3 regions of the Bacillus sp. GW823-FHT06A10 genome follow, and region 2 is predicted to be linked to each of the others. Evidence: riboswitches for the same ligand, from Rfam matches in the RefSeq annotation. Region 2 holds a riboswitch; each other region holds the start of a gene.
The links. Region 2 has a riboswitch for S-adenosylmethionine ahead of metI (cystathionine gamma-synthase/O-acetylhomoserine thiolyase). Riboswitches for the same ligand answer to the same signal wherever they lie in the genome.
Positions count from the first base shown of each region.

Region 1: it holds a riboswitch for S-adenosylmethionine, as region 2 does, so the genes downstream of both, AC1Q8M_RS12660 (hypothetical protein) here and metI (cystathionine gamma-synthase/O-acetylhomoserine thiolyase) in region 2, are expected to answer to the same signal.
Region 3: it holds a riboswitch for S-adenosylmethionine, as region 2 does, so the genes downstream of both, mtnK (S-methyl-5-thioribose kinase) here and metI (cystathionine gamma-synthase/O-acetylhomoserine thiolyase) in region 2, are expected to answer to the same signal.

Region 1 covers NZ_JBXAHT010000001.1:2,484,942-2,491,723, forward strand. Annotated here, with positions in the region: gene AC1Q8M_RS12645 (hypothetical protein) at 1-235, opposite strand, end outside; gene AC1Q8M_RS12650 (NAD(P)H-dependent oxidoreductase) at 232-807, opposite strand; gene AC1Q8M_RS12655 (SWIM zinc finger family protein) at 836-1,219, opposite strand; gene AC1Q8M_RS12660 (hypothetical protein) at 1,480-1,797, opposite strand; SAM riboswitch class I at 1,838-1,936, opposite strand; gene AC1Q8M_RS12665 (hypothetical protein) at 2,058-2,249, shown strand; gene AC1Q8M_RS12670 (YwiC-like family protein) at 2,282-3,004, opposite strand; gene AC1Q8M_RS12675 (ECF transporter S component) at 3,188-3,889, opposite strand; gene AC1Q8M_RS12680 (ABC transporter ATP-binding protein) at 3,862-5,523, opposite strand; gene AC1Q8M_RS12685 (energy-coupling factor transporter transmembrane component T) at 5,496-6,374, opposite strand; gene AC1Q8M_RS12690 (DUF4430 domain-containing protein) at 6,397-6,782, opposite strand, start outside.
Region 2 covers NZ_JBXAHT010000002.1:578,920-585,701, forward strand. Annotated here, with positions in the region: gene AC1Q8M_RS17780 (cysteine hydrolase family protein) at 1-388, opposite strand, end outside; gene metC (cystathionine beta-lyase) at 558-1,721, opposite strand; gene metI (cystathionine gamma-synthase/O-acetylhomoserine thiolyase) at 1,718-2,830, opposite strand; SAM riboswitch class I at 2,925-3,035, opposite strand; SAM riboswitch class I at 3,239-3,348, shown strand; gene AC1Q8M_RS17795 (bifunctional homocysteine S-methyltransferase/methylenetetrahydrofolate reductase) at 3,419-5,251, shown strand; gene metH (methionine synthase) at 5,251-6,782, shown strand, end outside.
Region 3 covers NZ_JBXAHT010000002.1:772,348-779,129, reverse strand. Annotated here, with positions in the region: gene AC1Q8M_RS18950 (DUF1129 domain-containing protein) at 1-574, opposite strand, end outside; gene AC1Q8M_RS18945 (DUF1129 domain-containing protein) at 588-1,355, opposite strand; gene AC1Q8M_RS18940 (PadR family transcriptional regulator) at 1,355-1,687, opposite strand; gene AC1Q8M_RS18935 (3-hydroxybutyrate dehydrogenase) at 1,884-2,660, shown strand; gene AC1Q8M_RS18930 (YvrJ family protein) at 2,691-2,852, opposite strand; gene mtnA (S-methyl-5-thioribose-1-phosphate isomerase) at 2,920-3,981, opposite strand; gene mtnK (S-methyl-5-thioribose kinase) at 3,978-5,159, opposite strand; SAM riboswitch class I at 5,250-5,391, opposite strand; gene AC1Q8M_RS18915 (carbon-nitrogen family hydrolase) at 5,463-6,326, opposite strand; gene AC1Q8M_RS18910 (pyridoxal phosphate-dependent aminotransferase) at 6,341-6,782, shown strand, end outside.

The DNA of each region.
Region 1 (6,782 bases), on a different contig from region 2:
AATTCCACTGTAATACTTTAGGAAGAAAATGCATTTCATATTCTTTACTTCCCCGTACTACCTCATCAACTTCTCTTTCACAAATTCCCCTTATTAAATAATCATTTCTTAACTCTATTTGAATTTGTTGAAATGTATCGCTGCATTTTTTCAATTGAAGTAAACACGTAATATACTTCCGAAAAAGTTCGTTATCATACTGACAACAGTTTATAATACGATCGACTTCATTCATAATGTACGAGCCTTTTCTTCTATTTGTAATAACCATTTTTCGCGCTTTGATACTTTACTCGTTTTCACAGATTGAAAAACTGACCGTTTTATATCACGAATGCCACAAAAACGTAAAACACCTCTCTTCATCATAATCCAATCTGCTGATCGATATAACAATGCGACGTACCATAGAGGCGAGTCTAACGTATTAATAACCCACGTTTTTTTCCCTTGCAATAATCCTTTCGGCAGAGCCCCTTCATATTTATAAGCAAATCCAGCTACGAAAATACGGTCAATAAAACCTTTTAAAATAGCTGGCATCCCCCACCACCATATCGGATATATAAAGAGAAGTGTATCTGCTTCTTCCACTAATTTTCTATACCGCGCTGTCTCTTCTTCATTTATTAAATCACGTCTTTTCTTCTCTTCATTGAATACAAGTACCGGATCAAATTGTTCCTTGTATAAATCAAGCAACGTAACCGAATGATTTGTTTCCTGTAGCCCTTTTTGCACATGCTCTAAAATTGCCCCGTTAAAACTTGAAGGATTAGGATGAGCGTATATAATCAGTACGTTCACTACAAAACAACTCCCTCTATCGTTAAAGTTATCCCTTCTTTAATAACTTCTCTACAATTTGTACGTTTTTCGAACTTTGCAACAGTCGATTTAATACAGTAAGTAACTCTTCTTTTTCTAAATCTTTCAGTTTCTCTTTAACTGCACTCTCACCAGCACCTTGAATATCATAAACAACTGCCGCCATATGTTTACAATAATTTTCATACGGACATTCGCAACTACTTTTTGAAAAATCTTCGAGATCGATAACTACTTCATAATTCCCTGCATTTCCAGTAACGAAAGCAAACACTTTTTTATCTTGTATTTCAACATCTTCTACATGTCCATCTTCATAATATTCATATCCCTTATCTACAATGTACTTTGGGATCCATTTCGTTATATCTTTTAATAAGTAAGCGTACATAATTGTACCCCTTCCTTTAATTCCCTTTTGACTTCAAAAATCCTGCATGTTATTCTAATTACTGTTAAGTAGCAAGTCTACGTGACAAAACGACTGACACCTATTCGGCGAAGGTGTCTCTTTTCATTTGCAGCCGATACGAATTGCCTCTTTCAGGCACATTCAATTTTTGACACTACACACTCAACACCATTCCCTGTATCAGGCTGCTTAAGCAGTCTTTTACTCTACATACTCCGTTATTTTAAAAAAAAGAGAGCTTAGCTCCCTTTTCTCGCCTTATAAAATACCCCTTTTTCAGTATAGAGATATTCATCAGCTAATGTAATTTTCCCATCCAGTTTCAGTTCATCTAATAGTCTTGATAAATAAAATTGATGTAACATCTTTTTCGTGAATTTTCCTTCATGATGCGAAACGATATGTTCTTGAATATCTAACAATGATATTGGCTTATCTTGCTCTATCATATATTCATAAACTGTACTACGCAGTTTTACGTATTTTTCGAGTGTCACAGCAATGCGCAACCCCTTTCTTCTTAATATAAATTTTCGTAATCGGTTTTTTTGCAACAAAAAAACCTCTCCGATAAGAAGAAGTTACGTATATATCTTCGTCTTATCTCCCAGAACAAATATGTTCTGCTGGAATTAGCACCTGCATCGCGGTTGCTGGGTTTCATCGGGCCAGTCCCTCCACCTCTCTGGATAAGAAATATTCACTTAATTCTTACTATACGTAATTTCATTTTAATTGTCAAACAAATATAACAAATAATATTTTCTTCTTTACTGTTCATACTATACATATATGAATATGCAAGGAGGATTATGAAATGCATCAAAATGCTCGCGGATATGTACAAGATTCTTTTCAATCATTACAAGAAGCAAAACATTGTTTAGAAGAAGCACTACAGACTGTTGAAAAAGATTTTAATCGCGCTCGTATTGAGCAATCCCTTTATGCGATCGAACAAGCTATTCAACGCTGCGATTACACCGTTCACATTTTAGAACAAGATTGAAAAAACTTCCCATCATAAGGTGGGAAGTTTTTTCAAATGGCATACTTCATAATTATTGCCGTTATGATTAAAAAATATACAGAATTCACAATTTCTAAAACCCCTACTTTTATAATAGAAATTTTTTTGCCATACAATATAATGGCTCGAATGACACTTGGTATAAAAATAAGGGAGCACCACGGATTAATTGCAAATACAATGATTGTTAATAGAATATGATAACCCCAAGATATAAAACGATACTTCGGATTATTTTTCTCACGTATCATCGTTTTCACATAAAACGTACTTCCTAAAAAGTATAAGAATGAAATAAGTGCAATGAATAATGCTGTATGATCGATTTGTTTCATTGAAAAATAATAACTAATTAACCCACCAACACAAAACACAATGATCGCACAAATATCATTTAATAGTGCCCTTTCATTTTTTTGACGAGCATAATGCATATTTACTATAAATAGTGGAATCATGACTATTACGAATAAAAGAATGCGCCATTCATATAATAGAGAAATCATCCCAAATACGAACGCAATAATAAAATATACAATTGAAGCATGTAAATACTCTTTTTTTCGTTTTTGTTTTATGTACATAAGGAATGGATACGTAGCTAAATAGATAAAGAACCAAGCTATAAACAATGGAATGTGATATATAGTAGGTTTTCCAAGTATGACACTTAATAGAAATGGTATAGCAAGCATCGCCCATGCACCATGTTGCTTCGGAATAACTAACTTCATTAACTATACACCTCCCTTTTGAAAATAGTTCTCACCTATTATTATACAAATAATTTTATATAGTAACGGATATATATTGGACTATTTTTTGACAATAAAAAATGCTCCTTACAATATGTAAGAAGCATGAAAGAGGCAAACGAATATGTAAGTCGCGACCCTACCTTATATGAGTATGCTTTTCTATGCTATGTTATGCTTATCTAATATACCGTATTTCTTTTTAAATCTTGTGAGAATCGTAATCCAAGACGTACTAAATAGTAGTAAGAAAATAACATTCGAAATCGCATGACTTAAATCAAAGTAAAAACTTGCGATGTAATACGAAATGACAGTTTCCCACGTTGCTTCTCGTATAAAACCGAGAAGGCCCCAGAAATTCATAATCCAACCAAATAAAAAACCAACAATTACTCCGTAAAGAAGTCTCCCCCATAGCTTTTTCATTAAAAATGTATTACGCAATAATCCAGCTATAAAACCAATCATACCCCATGAAAACATTTGCCACGGCGTCCACGGACCTTGCCCTAAAAAGATGTTAGACACAATCGCTGCTGTTGCACCGATCATAAAACCCGCTTCACTTCCAAACACAATTGCAGAAACGATAATAACAAAAGAAGTTGGTTGTACACTCGGTAAAATAGAAAATGGTACGCGGCTAACTGCTGCAATTGCCGCTAATACAGCAACGAGAACAATTTCACGTGAAACAAACGACTTCCTTTCAAAACGGATATAGAAAGGTAACATAATAACAACTAATAAAAACAAACTACTTAACATGTAATAACCGTCCATAATAAGTGTAGTAAAGAGTAATGTGCCTATTATTACTGCAAAAATACCTATTATGAATGCAACATATCGTTTGGACACGCTTCGTACACATCCTCCCACGTTAATGCATATGGCAATTCTTTTCGAATGAATCGATTAATAGATGTTGTATAAAAGAAGTTACCACTAAAAAATTCTTTCGGTGCATCATTCATAATGACTGTCCCATCAAATAACATCATACATTGATCCACGTATTTCGCTGCAAACTCAATATCATGCGTTGCCATTACAATTGTTGTACCTTCTTTTTGTAGCTTCCTAAATAGCTCTCCTACTCTTTCTTTCTTCCACGGATCTAGCCCCTTTGTCGGTTCATCCAGTAATAATAAAGTTGGCTTTGATAATAATGTCGTACATAACGCAAGTAATTGTTGCTCTCCTCCGCTACAATCGTGCGGATGGCGTTCTTTAAGCGAGTACAACCAAAACTGTTTTAGCGTATCTTCTGCTATTTCTTTTCCTTGTTCTCCGTATAATTCACGTGCACGTTCATACACCTCATCCCACACTGTATCAAATGTAAAATGATAATATGGATGCTGCGATACATACCCAATACTTTTAAATCGTTCTTTCGAATCAATTTTATGTATCACTTTCCCATTCCACTTTACTTTCCCTCTTCTCACTTTTTGCAAACCAGCTAAAAGCGTTAACAGTGTAGACTTCCCTGTCCCATTCTTTCCAACGAGCGCTACCCATTTTCCTTTTTCAATCGAAACTGATAAATCACGTAAAATAAGCGGACTATTTTTTTCGTACTGGAACGAAATATGCTCTGCGCTTAAAATTACCTCTTGCTTTTCACTTTGTGCTATTAGCTCATTTACATATGATATCGCTGAAAAATTATTCATTTTCATTTGCGCCTCTCGCACCGTAAACGGAATATCTCTCACATTCCACTCTAAAAATAGCCTTGGAATTTGCGGAATAAATGGACGGAATGTTTCTACTCCCCACATATTCGTAATAACAGTTTTAGGACTACCATCATACATAATACAGCCATTATCCATACAAACAACGCGTGTTGCAAGCGGGATAACTTCATCTAAACGATGTTCACTTAAAATAATCGTAATTCCAAGTTCTTCATTAATCCGTTTTAATAATCCTAAAAACTCTTTTGCAGCAATTGGATCTAACTGCGCTGTCGGTTCATCTAATAATAGCAATTTCGGCTGCATAACTAATACCGCAGCTAAATTAACAAGTTGCTTTTGCCCACCAGATAACGTGTGAACAGATTGATGCAATAAATCTTGAAATCCTAAAAAGCTAATAAGCTCTGCTATTCGTTTTTGAATAATATGTGATGGTAACCCAATATTTTCTAAAGAAAATGCTAATTCTTGAATAACTGTATCCATTACGAGTTGATTTTCTGGATTTTGAAATACCATACCAATTTCTTGAGCAGATAACAAATCAGGTACATTTTCTAATAAAGTACCATCATAATATGTATCCCCAGTACGCTTACCAATTGGAAGTAATTCTTTTTTAAAATGTTTTAATAAAGTCGTCTTCCCGGATCCTGATCCGCCGGCAAGTGCAATAAACTCTCCTTTTTGAACAGAAAGAGAAATATGCTGTAACGCTTTTTCGTTTTCATCAGCATATACAAATGATAAATTGTTTATTTCTGCATGCGCCACCATAACCATTCCCTTCCTTCCATTATAATTGGTAAACTAATAAACATCGTAAATACGATAAACATCATCCCATCGTATTGCTGAAATAAAATAGATTCGACTTTCGGATAAATGATTAACTTTCCTCCGCCATACGTACTACATATGATAGCAATTATAAATAGAATACTTAAATAACTGAGCGTATACCAATCTCGTTTTTCCATTCTATAGCGAATATATGTCGTACGTTTCGTTACACCAAATCCACGAGCTTGCATAGAATCTGCCGTTTGCAATGCATCTTCCAATGAACAAATTAATAATACTTGCAGCAATTGCATACCATTTTTGACGCGTTCAATTATCGAACCTGAATCTACCTGCACACCTTTCGTCTTTTGAACGAGTGTGATTTTCTTTAATCGCCTTATAAACAAAGGAACAAATCTCACTGTAATCATCGTTAACAATGCAACTTTCGGTGAAATTCTTGAAAACAAATATAAAAATTTATGACTGGAAATAATATCATTGTATGACGCAAACGTAAACATAACTGCAACTAGTAATAACCCCATTACTATTCCAAACATAATCGTCTCAAGCTTAATACGGCTATCACCTAACCAAAACAACGTAGTTCGACCTCTATGCGTTAATAACGAATTAAATAAAATTACCATAAAAAAGAAAACAATTGTGCTCGGTAGCATCTTTCTTATCTTTTCGCTATTTCCTTGCATCACATTTAACATAATAATTAATACTATTGCTCCAATTAAAAAAAGAGGATGAAGACACATCATACATAGTATCATCACCCCGATATAATAGAAAAAATTCACAAAAGGATGTAAAGAAGAAAAACTTATTTTCATAGCCCTTTACCGAATGCCTTTCTTATTGTAATACGTATACCCACTCAATTGTATCTCCTGGTTTTACCGTAGCTACACCAGCACTATGGTTTGGAAAAGCACCGTTCACACGATATTTCCAACCACTAGTATCCGAAATATCTTTTTCATATAAATCATTAATACCTTTTACATAAATACTATCTCTAGATCCGCTTGCATCAACATCTAATCCTGTACGTTGTAATACTTTATACACAGTATCGCCATCTTGTACATCCATCTTTTTCGCACCCATTATATATCCGTTATTTCCTTTTACCGAGATTGTTACTTGTTTTGCTTTAGGTACTGGTGGTACTGGTGGTGGCACTGGGTTTGGTGGTGGTACCGGTGTTGGTGGAGCTGGTACACTATTGTTCTCTTCTG
Region 2 (6,782 bases):
TTTCGTATCCCAGTCCGTGGGCAAACTTAATCGTAGCATCCATACAGTACTCTGTTTGGGCACCGCAAAATTCAATGCGATTTACAGATAATTGATCTAAAATTTCTTTTAAGTTTGTTTTATAAAATGAATTTGCATGTGTTTTTCTTACAAAAAAATCTTGTTCTTGAACATCAAGATCGGTATGAATAGCCCAAAGTTCTTTCTCGGGTACTAAATCATCATCACAATGTTGAACAAAAAGGATTGGTTTATTTGATTTTCTGTATGAAGAAATTCTTTTATTTACTTTTGTTAGTAAGTTCTGTAAATCAAATAAATGCTCTCCGCCATAACATACGCCATTTTGTAAATCGATAACGATTAAAATATCTGCACAAGTATCCATTATTTTTACCCCTTTTTTATTTCTTAATATATCAATTAATCCCTTATTTAGAAATAGATGATATACTTTTATTTTTTTATGGACTATAAGAAAAGAAGAAATTCAAATGAATATAACTAAAACGCAGAAAAAGAAGATATGAAAACCTAATCTCATATCTTCTTTTTCTCTATGCATTTACAGGTTCTTCTACATAAGAAAGGGCATTTTCAAAATCGGATATTAAATCGTTAACATTTTCAAGACCGACTGATAACCGAAGTAATGAATTAGAGATTCCTCTTTCATCACGAGCTTCTTGCGACAGTGCTGCATGTGACATTTTTGCTGGATAAGAAAGAATTGACTCTACAGCTCCTAAACTAACTGCAAAAACAGGTAATTTTACTTTTGATAAAAATTGGCGGAGTGCATCTTCTGACTGCAAAGTAAACGATAAGACCGCTCCAGCTGATGTTGCTTGAGATTGTTGAATATCAAATCCGAGATGTGTTTGTAATCCCGGATAATAGACATTTTGTACTTTAGCGTGCTCTTGTAAATAATGTGCGATTTTATTGGCATTTTTAGCTGAATGCTCGAGGCGTACGTGCAATGTTTTTAGACCGCGAAGTACGAGAGAACAATCTTGAGGTCCTAAAATAGCACCGAATGCATTTTGTAAAAATCCAAGCTTTTGAGCGAGTTCGGCATCTTTTACTACTGCTAATCCGGCAGTAACATCACTATGACCAGCAATAAATTTTGTAGCACTATGAAGAACGACATCAGCTCCAAGTTCAAGTGGTTTTTGGAATAGTGGTGTCAAAAATGTATTATCAACAAAAGTAAGAGCGCCAATAGATTTTGCGAGTTTAGAAACCTCGCGAATATCTGTCACTTTTAAAAGTGGGTTAGAAGGTGTTTCTACATAAAAGAGCTTTGTATTTGGTTTCATGTTTTGTTTTATTTCTTCTAAATTGGTCATATCAACAAATGTATGTGAAACACCGTAACGGGAGAGTACCTCAGTTATCACTCGGTAAGTGCCTCCGTATACATCTTCTGAAATGAGTACGTGATCACCTTGTGAAAGAAGGAGGAATGCAGTGGAAATCGCTGCAATGCCTGATGCAAAGGCGAATCCCTTTGTTCCACCTTCTAATAAAGCAATGATATCTTCAAGAGCTTCACGAGTTGGATTTCCTGACCTGCTATAGTCATATTTTCCGAACGTATCTACATCAAACTGGTGAAAAGTTGATGTGTTATAGATAGGAACGTTCACAGCTCCTGTTTGCGAGTCATGTTTATATTGGTTGTGTAGTAAGAGTGTATCTATAGAATAACTCATATTCTTACACCTTCTTTTACAAGTTTAATGGCTTGCTTTAAGTCTTGAATTAAATCGTTACTATTTTCAATGCCAACGGAGAATCGAAGAAGACGATTACATACACCGTTTGCTGTTCTAATTTCTTCAGGAATATCAGCATGTGTTTGCGTTGCTGGATAAGTCATTAAACTTTCTACACCACCAAGACTTTCGGCAAATGTAATTAAGGATAAAGATTGTAAGAATGGATTAATCCAAGCTTCATCTTTAAGGCGAAATGAAATCATGCCGCCTCTTCCAGGATAAAATACATCTGTCACCCCGTCTTCATCATTTAAATATGCAACAACTGCTTTCGCATTTTCTTCATGCTGTCTCATGCGAAGCGCTAACGTTTTCATACCGCGAATTAATAACCATGAGTCAAATGGGCTTAAAACTGCACCTGATGCATTATGATAATGAGCGATGTCTTCACAAAGTTCCTTTCCTTTTGCAATGACAAGTCCGCTTAGTACATCGTTATGTCCCCCTAAATATTTCGTTGCGCTGTGAAGTACAATGTCAGCACCTTCTGTTAATGGTTGCTGTATATAAGGTGTGTAGAATGTGTTGTCTACAATAAGAAGTAGTCCGTGCCTTTTCGCTACAGTTGCGACAGCAGCAATATCAGTAACTTGCATTAATGGATTAGTTGGAGTTTCTATGAAAATAGCCTTCGTTTCAGTTGTGATAGCTTGCTCAATTTGTTTAATAGACTGTGTATTTACGTATCTACATCGAACATTCCACTTTTTTTCATGTTCAGAAAATAATCGATACGTTCCACCGTATAAATCTTCAGATACAATAAGTTCGTCTCCAGAGCGGAATAGAGAAAGGACGAGGAGAACAGCCGCCATCCCTGAACTACAGGCATAACCTTGTTCGCCATATTCTAAGTCTGCGATTGCCTGTTCTAAAAGACCTCGAGTTGGATTGCCAGTTCGTGAATAGTCAAAGCCAGTAGATTTACCAATTCCTTCATGACGATAAGCGGTTGAGAAATAAACTGGTGGATTAACCGTTCCAGTTGTAGTTTCACTGCGATTGCCGATTTGTGCTAGTTTTGTTTCGATTGTTGACATGTGAAAATTCCTCCTTTTTAAATTGAAACATTAAGTGAATATAAAATAAAAAAAGCCTTCTAAGAAGAAGGCTTTCGGTTTGAATAGAGTCTTCTTCTCATCTGTCAAATCTTTCACAATTTGCTGGAATTAGCACCTTATTAACAAAATGTTAATGGTTGCTGAGGCGTCACAGGGCCAGTCCCTCTACCTCTCTAGATAAGAATGTTCGTATGAAATTTTTATTATGTTTTTAACTTTACAACAAAAGATAATTGAATTGCAACTTTATTTTGAAAAATTTTTATTTTTCCGCAAGTGTCATTGACTTTTACTTTTGTGCATGCTAAATTTATTAAAAAATTAACAAACATTGTTAAAAGGGGAACGCATTTCCTTTTAGCTACATAAATAAAATAATAAAGACAACTCTTATTGAGAGCGGTGGAGGGAAAGGCCCTGTGAAACCCGGCAACCTTCAAACGAAATGTTTGAAACGGTGCTAATACCTGCAAAACGAATGTTTTGCATAATAAGAGGAGGAACGATTATGTCCCCCTCTTCAAAGTGAAGAGGGGGTTTTTATATTGATAGAAATGAGGGAGATTCGTGAAATTACTAGATTTATTATCAAAAGGAATTGTAATAGGTGATGGTGCGGTTGGGACGTTATTGCATTCACATGGCTTGCAAAGTAGCTTTGAAGAATTGAATGTATCGGATCCAGACTTAATTATATCGATTCATAAACAATATGTAGCTGCTGGAGCAGATGTAATTCAAACGAATACGTATGGAGCAAATGAGGCGAAATTACGTATGTACGGCTTAGAAAATCAAGTTACAGAAATTAATAGAGCGGCAGTAAAACTGGCGAAAGCATCTGTTACAGATAAAAATGCAATTTTAGGAACAATTGGTGGTATGAAACATATCGGAGCCGTTACAACGACTGATATGGAAAGGGAGTTTATGCTACTTGAACAGGCAGGGGCTTTACTAGAAGAACAGGTTGATGGATTACTATTAGAAACTTTTTACGATGAATTTGAATTACTTCATGCTGTTAAAGTATTGCGTAAGCAAACGAACATTCCAATTGTTGCTCAATTAGCGTTACATGAAGCAGGTACGACTCAAAATGGAAATGATGTTAATGAAATATTAAAGCAAATTATAGATTACGGTGCAAATGTTGTTGGATTAAATTGTCAACTAGGGCCGCTTCATATGACGGAGGCTTTCAAAATGATATCGATTCCGCAAAATGGCTATTTATCAGCATACCCAAATGCAGGTCTCCCGAATTATGTGGAGGGACGTTACGTATATGAGGGAAGCCCAGCTTATTTTGAGGCGATGACGCCGAGATTTATTGAGCAAGGTATTCGGTTATTAGGTGGTTGTTGTGGTACGACTCCAGAACATATTCAAAGTATGAAGCACGCTGTTGCGAATGTTACACCTGTAATAGAAAAAGACACCATTCAAAGGCCGAAAGTTGTTCATACGCATGAGAAACGTTCGAAGGCTCACGTCACTCTAGCAGAGAAAGCGAAAAAACAAACGACAGTTGTAGTGGAATTAGATCCACCGAAAACGTTAGATACACAGCGGTTTTTTGAAGGAGCAAGAGCTTTAAAAAGAGCGGGAGCAGATGCTATTACTCTAGCAGATAATTCATTAGCATCGCCTCGTATTTCTAATATGGCAATGGGTGCGTTATTAACGAAGCATGATATCCCGGTATTGACACATTTAACGTGTAGGGATCATAACGTCATTGGACTACAATCTCATTTGTTAGGTTTATCGGCGTTAGGGATGGAAGAAGTGTTAGCTTTAACTGGTGATCCAGCGCGCGTTGGTGATTTTCCTGGTGCAACTTCTGTATACGATTTGTCCTCTATTGAGCTCATTAAAATGATTAAAGAAATGAACGATGGACGTTCAATTTTAGGGAAATCAATTGGACCGGCGACAAGGTTTTCTGTAGGCGGCGCATTTAATCCTCACGTGAGGCACTTAAAAGCAGCGGTTAAGCGAATGGAACGAAAAATAGATGCTGGAGCGGAATATTTTTTAACTCAGCCAATTTACGATATCGCGTTAATTGAAGAAGTGTATGAAGCGACAAAGCATTTGGAACAATCTATTTTTATTGGAATTATGCCGTTAGTAAGTAAGCGGAATGCAGATTTTCTTCATTTTGAGGTACCGGGTATTACTCTTCCAGAAGAAATAAGAGAGAGAATGGATGGACACGAAACGAAAGAGGCGGCAATTGAGGAAGGGATTCGCATTTCGCAAGAATTGATCGACGCAGCGATGAAATATTTTAATGGTATTTATCTTATTACACCATTTTTAAAATATGAAATTACAGAACATCTTGTTAAATATGTAAGAGAAAAGCAAGAAGTGAAAGAAGGTATTAATTGATGAAGTGTATAGAAGAAAAATTACAAAATAGCATTTTAATATTAGATGGTGCAATGGGAACAATGATTCAGCAAGAGGATTTAACTGCTGAAGATTTCGGAGGAGAAGAGTACGAGGGCTGTAATGAATATTTAGTAGAAACAAGACCAGACGTTATTTTAAAGATTCATAAAGCTTATATTGAAGCTGGAGCGGATATTATTGAAACAAATACATTTGGGGCAACGAATATTGTACTAAGTGATTATGAGCTGTCTCATTTAGATGAAGAACTAAATGAAAAGGCAGCACTTTTGGCGAAGCAAGCTGTTAAAGAAAGCGGTAAGGAAGTATATGTTGCGGGAGCGATGGGACCAACAACGAAAGCAATTAGTGTTACTGGTGGTGTGACTTTTGAAGAATTGATTGAGGCTTATACAAGGCAGGCACGAGGATTATTAAAAGGAGAAGTTGATGTATTACTCGTTGAGACGAGTCAAGATATGCGTAACGTGAAAGCAGCTTATATTGGAATTCAAGCTGCTTTTGAAGAACTGAAAAAAACGGTTCCTATTATGATTTCAGGAACGATTGAGCCAATGGGAACGACTCTGGCTGGGCAAACAATTGAAGCTTTTTATTTATCAGTAGAACATATGAAACCATTATCTGTTGGGTTAAATTGTGCGACTGGTCCGGAGTTTATGAGGGACCATATTCGTTCACTATCTGATTTATCGGAGTGTTACATTTCTTGTTATCCAAATGCAGGTCTTCCTGATGAAGATGGACATTACCATGAGTCTCCATCTTCTCTCGCTGAAAAGGTGAAGCGATTTGCTGAAGAAGGATGGGTTAATATTATCGGTGGTTGTTGTGGCACGACACCAGAACATATAAAAGCAATGAAAGAAGCACTAGCATCTCTTAAGCCTCGTGACCATCATGAGAGAGAAGGACATGGAATTAGTGGATTAGAGGCACTGCAATATGATGAGTCTATGAGACCGTTATTTGTAGGTGAAAGAACGAATGTTATTGGATCACGTAAATTTAAACGATTAGTAGCAGAAGGGAAATTTGAAGAGGCTGCTGAAGTGGCAAGAGCGCAAGTGAAGAAAAATGCTCATATTATTGATATTTGTATGGCAGATCCTGATCGTGATGAAATAGAAGATATGGAGAAATTTTTGACAGAAGTTACGAAAGTGTTAAAAGTACCGATTATGATTGATTCAACGGATGAAAATGTTATGGCAAGAGCACTTACTTATATTCAAGGAAAAGCTGTTATCAACTCTATTAATTTAGAAGATGGAGAAGAGCGTTTTGAAAAGGTAACACCGCTTCTTCGTAAGTATGGTGCTGCAATTGTAGTTGGTACAATCGATGAAGATGGTATGGCAGTAAGTGCTGAAAGAAAATTAGAAATTGCAAAAAGAAGTTACGAATTATTAACGACGAAATATGGGATACGCCCGTCAGATATTATTTTTGATGCACTTGTGTTTCCAGTAGGGACAGGTGATGAAGAATATATTGGTTCAGCGGC
Region 3 (6,782 bases), 190 kb from region 2:
CACCAATAAGAAGTAATAAAAATATAGTTACTGCTAATATATATGTCTGTATTGTCGACAATTGTAAAATTGGTGTCCCATACCATTTATTCATAAATATTAATAACACTAATAATAAAATAGGTATCATCACTACTACATAAATAATTCCAAACTCTACTAATTTACTTTTAAAAGAAGACATTCTAAACGCAACAATCGTTCCAATAATCGTAATGATTAAAACGATAGGATAACCGATTAACTGTACATTCGTTAACGTAAATTGTTGATTCGGATTTCCAAATAAAATATTTGTAAGTAACCAATATCCTCCTATTCCAATTATCATTCCTAAAATAGTCTTTATACTCCCGCTTTTATCCTTCTCCATCTCTTTCGCTAATTCTTCCGCATACTCTTTTGGTGAGTCACCAAATATGTCCCTTACCGTCTTCCCCTTTTTTTCACCTTCTATTAAATGAAGCTCTGCATCTTCTAGAAAGGCGTCCACCTCTTCTTCTTTAATCCCTTTTGTTATTAAATATACTTTCGTATCAATTAAAAACTTTTCTCCTTCTTTAGAAACATTCATTATAACCCCTCCCTTATTTAACCATTTCTCTTCTATTCGTCTTCATCATAATTTCAAGGAAAATTAAAATAAACAAACTTCCATATAAACATATAATTTGAAATAACATTGGCATGAGATCTTCAGATGTAAATGTTTTAAACATTAACATAATAGAAAGCGGAATGATTAAATATAAGTTTTTAAACCATCCTTCAAAATATATATTTATAGCTACTGTTATCATAAAAATCCCACCAGCTACTATATAACTTTGGACTTCGGTGAATGTGAGCATTTTTGTAGGATATATCACATCTAATATCGTAACAGCTCCTAATAAAAACAATGGAGCAATCATAACTAAAGACCACATGGAAAACCATGTTTTTGTAAAGCTTGTGACGAAGGTCATTTTGCGAAGTAGAAAATTAGGACCTATAACAACTAAAATCAATGAAAAACTGTAACCGATACACTGAATAAGTGAAATCTGTAACATTCCATTATTCACTATTAAGATAGAAGCAATAATCCAAAAAGATACGATATTCATTACTGTAAAACCAATTTGCTTCCACGTTTCCTGTCTATCTCTTTCCATCACTTTTACAAGTTCATTTGCATATTCTTTCGGTGAGCTTCCGAAAATATCTTCTACACTCTTCCCCTCACTCTCACCTTCTATTAAATGAAGTTCTGCGTCTTCTAAAAAGTTTTCAATATCACTTTCTTTCACACTCTTTGCCGTCAAAAATAATCTCATATCTAACAAAAACTTTCGTGCTTCACTTGATAACATTATTTTCTCCTTCCCTTCCCTTCAAGTAGACGTTCTACACTACTTTGCATCGCTTCCCAGCGATCCATAAATTCATCAAGTGCTTCCTCGCCTTTTTCTGTTAATGTGTAATATTTTCTCTTTGGACCAGATGGAGATTCCTTCATTACGCTTGTTATTAGTCCTTCTTTTTGCATTCGTATTAATAACGGATAAATACTTCCCTCACTCGCCATTGTAAAACCATACTTTGCTAGCTTCTCACTCATTTCATAACCGTATATTTCGCCTTCAGAAATAATAGCAAGTAAGCATCCTTCTAAGATCCCTTTCAGCATTTGACTTGTCGACATAATTCAAATCCTCCTACTATCTTGTTTTACAAGATAGATAAACGTAAGTATCTTGCTTTACAAAATAGTATAGCAAAGACTATTTTGCAAAACAAGATAGCTAACGATATTTTTTCCAAATGTTTGCAGGATTTTCATTATAACCTCTCTAAATAGAGCACTATGAAAACTTTATTATGAAGGGATGTTTTTCATCATGGTTACAAATCGAGTTGTCTTTTTAACAGGTGCTGCGAGTGGTATTGGATATGAAATGGGAAGTGCTTTTGCAAAAGAAGGTGCAAAAGTTGTGATTACTGATCGTCTTGAAGAACGTGCGAAAGAAGCTGCTGAGCAATTACAAAGTGAAGGTTTTCAAGCTATCGGTTTAAAATGTGACGTTACATCTGAAGAGGAAATTACAGCATCAATTTCTCAAACAGTTAGTCATTTCGGTTCATTAGATATATTAATTAACAACGCAGGAATGCAACACGTTTCACCCATTGAAGACTTTCCAACGGAAAAGTTTGAGCTACTAATTCAAATTATGCAAATTGCTCCGTTTATCGCAATTAAGCATGCCTTTCCGATTATGAAACAACAAAAATATGGTCGTATTATTAATGTCGCTTCTATTAACGGCCTTGTCGGGTTTGCTGGAAAAGCTGCCTACAATAGTGCAAAACATGGCGTAATTGGATTAACAAAAGTTGCCGCTTTAGAAGGTGCTACGCATGGTATTACTGTTAATGCCCTTTGCCCTGGTTATGTCGATACCCCTCTTGTACGTAATCAACTACAAGACTTAGCTACTACACGAAATGTACCACTTGAAAATGTTTTAGAAGATGTTATTTATCCACTCGTCCCACAAAAGCGCTTATTACAAGTACAAGAAATCGCTGATTATGCTATGTTTTTAGCGAGTGAAAAAGCTAAAGGTATTACTGGTCAAGCTGTCGTTATCGATGGTGGCTATACTGCTCAATAAAAAATAAAGTTTGCTCAAGAAGAGCAAACTTTATTTTTTATTGCGAGGATCTTCGTACTTTAGTAATTGCCGCGGGAGCTTCTCAATTGCAACAATTACCCCCTCTAATTTACTTTCAATACGGTGGAGTAAATATAATGTTACAACAATTGGAAACCCTACATTACCTATCATCTTGATCCACTCTTCCATCCTCTTCTCCTCCTTTCATTATATAAGTAAGAGAAAACAATGCATTTAGGCATAAAAAAACAAGCTATTATGTATTAGCCTGTTTTTCAAATAATGATGCAATTTCTCGTTTATAATCCCCGCTTATAATACCTTTCTCAGTAATAATTCCTGTAATTAATTCGTTCGGTGTTACGTCAAATGCAGGGTTATAAACATTCGTTCCAATTGGTGCTACTTGTTTTCCAAAGATTTTCGTAACTTCTGTTTCATCTCTTTCTTCAATAATTATTTCGGCTCCAGTTTCTTTCGTAACATCAAATGTTGACAGTGGCGCAGCAACATAAAATGGGATATCAAAGTGCTTTGCTAAAATAGCTAAATTCATTGTCCCTATTTTATTTGCCGTATCTCCATTTGCGACAATTCGATCCGCCCCTACAATAATTGCATTTATTTCTTTCGTTTGAATAGCATGAGCTGCAGTATTATCTGTAATAAGGGTCACATCAATATTTGCTTGCTTCAATTCCCAGGTCGTTAAGCGACCACCTTGTAAAACTGGTCTCGTTTCACACGCATATACATGTAGACGCACACCTTTCTCTTTTCCAATATAAAAGGGAGCTAATGCAGTTCCATATCTGGCAGTTGCGATACTTCCAGCGTTACAGATTGTTAAAATATTATCGCCATCTTTAAAACATGTTAACGCATATTCCCCAATATTTCGGCACACCTCTTCATCTTCCTGCTGAATGCGAAGCGCTTCTTCTTCTAATGTTTTTTGTGCTTCTTTTATTGTAGTAATCTCTCGAATAGATTCTCTCATACGATCAATTGCCCAAAATAAATTTACTGCTGTCGGGCGTGACGTTCCTAAATAATTACAATCTCTATTAAACTTCTTTTGAAATTCTTCAATATGTACAGTGTTATATTTTTTTGATGCAAGCGCCAAGCCAAATGCAGCTACAATTCCAATTGCAGGCGCTCCTCGTACTTCTAACATTACGATACTTTTCCAAACCTCTTCAATAGTCGTCAATGTTTTGTATTCTGTGCTATGCGGCAATTTCGTTTGATTTAATACCGCAATTGCATCACCTTTCCAGCTTACAGATCTCGGAACAGTAACAATTGTACTCACGCTTTTACGCCCCCTGAAACTGTCTGTTGAAATAATGTTCGAAACAGTTGAATATCAGCACTTTTAGATTCATATTTTATTAGTTCTTTACCTAAGGATAGCGCTTGTTTCTTAGCTTGAATTCTTGTTTCTTTATTTTCTATTTCATCTAAATCTGCTACATGAGCTAAACCAATTGTTCTACGAATCAGTTCACATCCGGCAAATCCAACTGCATCAGTAAAGATATTTTGCAAAATAATTGGTAACCATTGTTTTTCTTTCGTATATGCTTCTACACCTTCTCCAATCCATAATTTTGTAAAATTTTCTACAAAATAACTCCACGTCTTTTCTATATGGAAAAATAGTACACTTCTTTTTTCTTCTTCTCTAGATAAAGCATTTAGTAATAGATTTGCAATAAATTGACCTATGTCAAATCCAAATGGGCCATATGTCGCAAATTCTGGATCAATCACTTTCGTTTCAGAAGGTGACGAAAAAATACTACCAGTATGTAAATCACCATGAATAAGAGTTTCTTTTCTTGTTAAGAACTTATATTTATATTGTGCTACTTTTAGTTTTAAAGTTTTATCACTCCAAAGTTCATCAACCACTAGCTGTAAATCTGGCTCATAATCATTTGTATCATAATGTCCAAACGGATCTGTAAACACTAATTCCTCTGTAATTTTACAAAGGTCCGGATTTACAAAGGTACCTTCTAGTACCCTCTTCTCTTCTGACTGTAAACCAAAATCTGAAGTGTAAAATAAAACATGTGCTAGAAAACGGCCGATATGCTGGGATAAAAGCGGATATTCTTCTCCGTCTATTAATCCTTTTCTTGTAATTGTTAGTCTTGATAAGTCTTCTATTACCGTTATCGCTAACTCTTCATCATGACTGTACACTACTGGAACATAATCCGGTACATACTGTGCAAAAATTTGTAATGCCTTGCTTTCAATCGTTGCTCTTTTTATAGACAATGGCCAGCTTTCACCAACTACTTTCGCATAAGGCAGTGCTTGTTTTATTATAATTGATTTCTCTCCATCATCTAATTTGAACACGTAATTTAAGTTTCCGTCTCCAATTTCATGACAAACGACATTTGCCTTTGCTTCAAAATAGCCATGATCTTTCGCATATTGTACAGCTGTTATTTCTGTTAATGAATAATATCCCATCGTCTTCTCCCCCTTTTTAAATTCAGAGGTTTTTCTAACATAGAAAAACCTCTTTCCACTAAGAAAGAGGTTTGAAGTTTATCTTCTCCCCTCTTATCTGCCAGAAAGTTTTACTTTCTGCTGGAATTAGCACCGTGCCTTTTGGCGTAATAAACGCCCCATTTCACAATGGTATTACGGTCGGTTGCTGGGCTTCATCGGGCCAAATCCCTCCACCTGCTCTTGATAAGAGTTGTATAATTTTTTGAATTTTTAACTTTATGTTGAAGACTATACCAAGAATAAAAATCACTTGTCAACATTTTATTTGTATAATTCTGGACGGCGATCCGCAAAAACTGGAATTCCTTTACGTACTTCTTTAATTTTCTCGAATTCAAGCTCTCCAAATAAAATTGATTCCTCTTCATTCGCCTCTACTACAACTTCACCCCAAGGGTCCACAATTAAAGAATGACCCGCAAATACATTATTTGGATCCTTTCCCGCTCTATTACATGCAACAACATAACACTGATTTTCAACTGCTCTTGCTTGCAATAGCAAACGCCAATGTGCTAAACGAACTAATGGCCATTCAGCTACAACAAATAATACTTTTGCCCCTTTAGCAGTATGGACACGCATCCACTCTGGAAAACGAATATCATAACAAATTGTTCCAGCGCATTCAACATCATCCAGCTTAAATTCGCCCGTACCATTACCGGCTATTAAATATTTATGTTCATCCATAAGCTGAAATAAATGTACTTTACTATATTCGTTGACTAGCTGTCCTTCATTATTTACAACATACATCGTATTTGTAACGCCTTGCTCTGTTTGCTTTGCTATAGAACCACCAACAATATGTACATCATATTGCTTCGCCCATTCTATTAACTTTTCTTTCGTTTCCACTCCATCCCTATCTGCAATTTCAGAAAGTCTCGTTAAATCATATCCTGTTGTCCATAGTTCTGGTAAGACGATAACATCTGGCCTTTCCTTCATAGCTTCGCTTATTTTATTTTTAGCATTCTCAATATTTTTTTCTACATCTCCAAAAACAATATCCATTTGAATACATGCGACTTTCATTTTTTCAGCCCCATTCTTATTTTTTTCTTTACAAAATACTGGAAAGATTATATCATTTGTCACTAGAATTGTAACAACTTTCAAAAGAGGTGGAAAGTATGAAATTATTTCAACCTTCTGAGATAGTAACATCATTGCCAACACAATTTTTCGCTTCACTTGTTGCAAAAGTTAACAAAGTCGTTGCAGCTGGTCACGATGTTATTAATCTAGGTCAAGGTAATCCAGATCAACCAACACCGCAGCATATCGTAAAAGCTTTACAAGATGCTGCCGAAAAGACCATTCATCATAAATATCCGCCATTTCGCGGACATGAAAGCTTAAAGGAAGCCGTGACTACATTCTATAAACGTGAATACGGCGTCGAATTAAACCCAAAAACTGAAGTTGCTATTTTGTTTGGTGGGAAGGCTGGACTAGTAGAATTACCAATTTGTTTTACAAATCCTGGTGATACAATTCTCGTTCCGGATCCAGGCTATCCAGATTATTTATCTGGGGTTGCCTTAGCAAAGGCACACTTTGAAACCATGCCGC